2 regions of the Streptomyces ferrugineus genome follow, and region 2 is predicted to be linked to the other one. Evidence: riboswitches for the same ligand, from Rfam matches in the RefSeq annotation. Region 2 holds a riboswitch; the other holds the start of a gene.
What was found. Region 2 has a riboswitch for cobalamin ahead of IM697_RS37475 (ribonucleoside-diphosphate reductase subunit alpha). Riboswitches for the same ligand answer to the same signal wherever they lie in the genome.
Positions count from the first base shown of each region.

Region 1: it holds a riboswitch for cobalamin, as region 2 does, so the genes downstream of both, metE (5-methyltetrahydropteroyltriglutamate--homocysteine S-methyltransferase) here and IM697_RS37475 (ribonucleoside-diphosphate reductase subunit alpha) in region 2, are expected to answer to the same signal.

Region 1 covers NZ_CP063373.1:6,920,365-6,922,558, forward strand. The annotation lists gene IM697_RS31070 (ABC transporter substrate-binding protein) at 1-28, opposite strand, end outside; cobalamin riboswitch at 87-276, opposite strand; partial or broken gene IM697_RS45770 (short-chain fatty acyl-CoA regulator family protein) at 259-577, opposite strand; cobalamin riboswitch at 731-950, shown strand; gene metE (5-methyltetrahydropteroyltriglutamate--homocysteine S-methyltransferase) at 1,112-2,194, shown strand, end outside.
Region 2 covers NZ_CP063373.1:8,429,922-8,432,115, reverse strand. The annotation lists gene IM697_RS37475 (ribonucleoside-diphosphate reductase subunit alpha) at 1-1,232, opposite strand, end outside; cobalamin riboswitch at 1,357-1,496, opposite strand; gene mctP (monocarboxylate uptake permease MctP) at 1,652-2,194, opposite strand, start outside.

The DNA.
Region 1 (2,194 bases), 1.5 Mb from region 2:
CAAGTGTGGGAGTGCGGAGCACGGGCATGCCTCGGGTGTCGGGGCTCGTACGCGGAGCCTGGCCTACGGACGTCCTCCTCGCCGGGGTGGGCGCGGAGGTGCCAGCAGGTCTTCGGACTCGGGTTCGTCCGGTCGGGGCGCCTTCCCGGTCTCCCAGTGGCAGCGTGCCCCGCCCGTCCCCCTCACCGCTGCGCGTCAGTTCCGGATTCGCACCGGATTCCCTGGCCTCGGATGTGGCTCGACTGGCCTGATGAGGCTACCAAGTCCGCACGGCGTTCGGATCGTGCGATCGGTCACCGCACACGGCACGAACGTGCTGGTGTTCTGGTCGATCCGGATCTCGCGGCCCAGCCCGATGGCATACGTCTTTCCGGGCTCACCCCAGCCGCCGCGGTGCCGGGTGACCGCGCGGGCGCGGCGAACGCCTCGTAGACGTTCCACAGCGGGCAGGTGCGCCGGCCCGGGAGAAGTGGAACCCGGTCGCGGACTGTCGCTTGGACATGTTGCCGACCCTGTCGACCCGGACGAAGGAGAGGGGGACGCCGCGCAGACGCGGGCGCTGGAGGGTGCTCAGTCGCCACGCCGGAGGGCGCTCTGGTCGGCTTCGGGCTGTACTTCTTCCCCTGCGCGCAGCGCCAGATCGACGCGGGCCAGGGGCCGGGCTCAACGCGGGACTGCTGGGCCGTAGGACCGGCCGGGGGTTCCATGTGTACGGCCGCACCTGAACGGTAGGCTGGCCTGTGCAGCTGGTTCGCCCCGTCAGCCAGGCGGGACGTCGCAAGAGGGAACCCGGTGGGAATCCGGGACTGCCCCGCAGCGGTGAGCGGGAACGACCGCCGTCATACGCACTGGGTCCGACGTACCGGACTTGGGAAGCGACGGCCAGTAGGTGTCTCGTACGACGAGACGTGCCCGCGAGTCCGAAGACCTGCCAACTGCCCGCGCGCGAACCACTCGTGCGCGGACTCCCGGTGACCTCGAGGGCGGGTCGGCGTGCACAACCGAACGGGCGGCCGTGGACCGGGCCGTCGCCGTCCGGTTCTCCGGCACCCCTTCGCGCTCTCGTCCCGTCCCCGGGATCTCAGGGATTCATCTCGCGAAGGAGATCTCCGTGACCACCAGGACCGCGGCCTCGGCCGCACGGGCCACCGTGTACGGCTACCCCCGCCAGGGCCCGAACCGGGAGCTGAAGAAAGCCGTCGAGGGCTACTGGAAGGGCCGGGTCACCGCCGACACCCTCCACCGCACCGCCGCCGAACTGCGCCGCTCCACCTGGCGGCGGCTCGCCGAGGCCGGCGTCCACGAGGTGCCGACCGGTGACTTCTCGTACTACGACCACGTCCTGGACACCACCGTCGCCCTCGGCGCGATCCCCGAGCGCCACCGCGCCGCGGTCGAGGCCGACGCCCTGGACGGCTACTTCGCCATGGCCCGGGGCACCCAGCACGTCGCGCCGCTGGAGATGACCAAGTGGTTCGACACCAACTACCACTATCTCGTCCCGGAGTTGGGCCCGGACACGGTCTTCACGGCCGACTCGGCCAAGCAGGTCGCCGAACTGACGGAGGCCCTGGCGCTGGGCCTGACCGCCCGGCCCGTCCTGGTCGGCCCGGTCACCTACCTGCTGCTCGCCAAGCCCGCGCCCGGCGTGGCCGCGGACTTCGCACCGATCACCCTCCTCGACCGCCTGCTGCCCGTGTACGCCGAGATCCTGGCCGACCTGCGCGCGGCCGGCGCCGAGTGGGTGCAGCTCGACGAGCCCGCCCTGGTCCAGGACCGCACCCCGGCCAAGCTGAACGCCGCCGAGCGCGCCTACCGGGACCTCGGCACGTCGGCCGACCGGCCCAAGCTGCTCGTGGCCTCCTACTTCGACCGGCTCGGCGAGGCGCTGCCCGTGCTGGCCAAGGCACCGGTCGAGGGGCTGGCGCTCGACTTCACGCAGTCCGCGGCCGCCAACCTGGAGGCACTCGCCGCCGTCGGCGGGCTGCCCGGCAAGCGGCTCGTCGCCGGCGTCGTCAACGGCCGCAACATCTGGGTCAACGACCTGTCGGCGTCGCTCACCACCCTCGGCACCCTGCTGGGCCTGGCCGACCGGGTCGACGTCGCGGCCTCCTGCTCCCTCCTCCACGTGCCGCTGGACGCGGCGGCGGAGCGGGACATCGAGCCGCAGATCCTGCGCTGGCTCGCGTTCGCC
Region 2 (2,194 bases):
TTGAACGTCATCCAGCCGTTGCCGGTCTGTGCGAGGGTGCGCATCATGCGGCCGTAGAGGTCACGGGCCGGGATGGTCTTCTTCGCGAGCCCGGCGGCCTCCGCCTCGCGGTACGCCGCGTCGAACTCCTCGCCCCACAGGTCGACCAGCTCGGGCACGTCGGACGGGGAGAACAGGCTCCACACCTCATCGGCGTTGACCCGGCGCATGAACTCGTCCGGGATCCAGTGCGCGAGGTTCAGGTTGTGCGTACGGCGGGCGTCCTCACCGGTGTTGTCGCGCAGCTCCAGGAACTCCTCGATGTCGGAGTGCCAGGTCTCCAGGTAGACCGCGGCCGCGCCCTTGCGCCGGCCGCCCTGGTTCACGGCGGCGACGGAGGCGTCGAGGGTCTTCAGGAACGGGACGATGCCGTTGGAGTGCCCGTTGGTGCCGCGGATCAGCGAACCGCGGGAGCGGATGCGGGAGTACGACAGGCCGATGCCGCCGGCGTGCTTCGACAGGCGGGCGACCTGGTGGTAGCGGTCGTAGATGGAGTCCAGCTCGTCCTTGGGGGAGTCCAGGAGGTAGCAGGACGACATCTGGGGGTGCCGGGTGCCGGAGTTGAAGAGGGTGGGGGAGGAGGGGAGGTAGTCGAGGCGGCTCATGAGCCCGTAGAGCGCGGCGACTTCGTCCACCGACCTGGTGGTGTCGTCCTCGGCGAGCCCGGCGGCCACACGCAGCATGAAGTGCTGGGGCGTCTCGATCACCCGACGCGTGATCGGGTGCCGGAGCAGGTACCGGCTGTGCAGGGTGCGCAGGCCGAAGTAGCCGAAGCGGTCGTCGGCCGCCGTGTCGATGAGGGCGTCGAGGCGGGCGGCGTGGATGCGCGCGAACTCGGCGGTCCGGTCGGCGATGAGGCCCTCCCGGTGCCCGACCGCGACCGACTCGGTGAAGGACGTCACGCCCTGCGAGGCGGCCTCGGCGGCGATGGAGAGGGTCAGCAGCCGGGCGGCCAGCCTGCTGTAGGCGGGGTCCTCGGAGATGAGACCGGCGGCCGCCTCGGTGGCCAGCTCGCGCAGCTCCGTCTCGTCCGCGAGGGCGGACCGGCCGCGCAGCGCGGCGGCGGCGACCCGGCCGGCGTCGGCGTCGGGGAGGTCGGCGGTCAGCTCGGTGAGGGTCCGCAGCAGCGCGGCACCGGGACCGTCGGTTTCCACGGGGGCTGCTGAAGCAGGATCGGCTGGCGCGATGGTCACGTGGGGGCTCTCCCTCGCTCGGCACGGGGCCTTGCGGAGGGCAGGGGGCAGCACACGAGCGCACACGGCGTCGCGTCCACCGGCCCATTCCACGAGGCCCGGACGTCAGGGCGCACCGACCGGGTGGCCGGGCGCGCTGTCGGCAGGTCCTCGGACTGACTCCTGTGCACGGCGTTTCTGGGAACGGACATGCACAAGTACACCGTTGCGGGACAGTTCCGGATTCGCACCGGATTCCCCTGCGGCGACAGCGAGCACGAGCATACATCTTGTGCTCGCCCGCCACGCCACCCCCAGATGTTGTGTCGCGGCGGTTTCAGAGCGTCAACTTGTAGGTGAGGAGAGTGATGTCGACGTCTGCCGGACGCCCACGACGACGGGCCGCCGGATCGCTCCGGCGGCCCGTCGGTGTCAGGTGTTCAGTGGGACGATCCCGCGGTCGCCGCGGGCAGTTCCACCTGCACTCCCGGGTCGCCCGCGTCCGCCGTGTAGTCCTCCGGCCTGGTCTCGTCGACGCCCTCGGGGGCCTTCGCCGCCCTCAGGACGAAGGTCAGGACCACCGTCACCACCACGTTCAGCACGAACGCCGTCAGACCGATGTAGCCGATCTCACCGATGCCGGGGATCTCCGCCGAGGAGCCGCCGAAGTGCTTCTGGGTCGGGGAGGCGACCCCGTACGCCGCGACCGTGCCGTAGATCATGCCGACCGCCCAGCCGCCCAGCAGCGCCCAGCGGTGGAACCAGCGGGTGAACAGGCCGCCGACCAGGGCCGGGAAGGTCTGCAGGATCCAGATGCCGCCCAGGAGCTGGAAGTTGATGGCGACCGTCTTGTCCATCGCCAGCACGAAGACCAGCGCGCCCACCTTCACCAGCAGGGAGACCACCTTGGAGACCTTGGTCTCCTGCTCGGCCGTGGCGTCCGGCTTGATGAAGTCCTTGTAGATGTTGCGGGTGAAGAGATT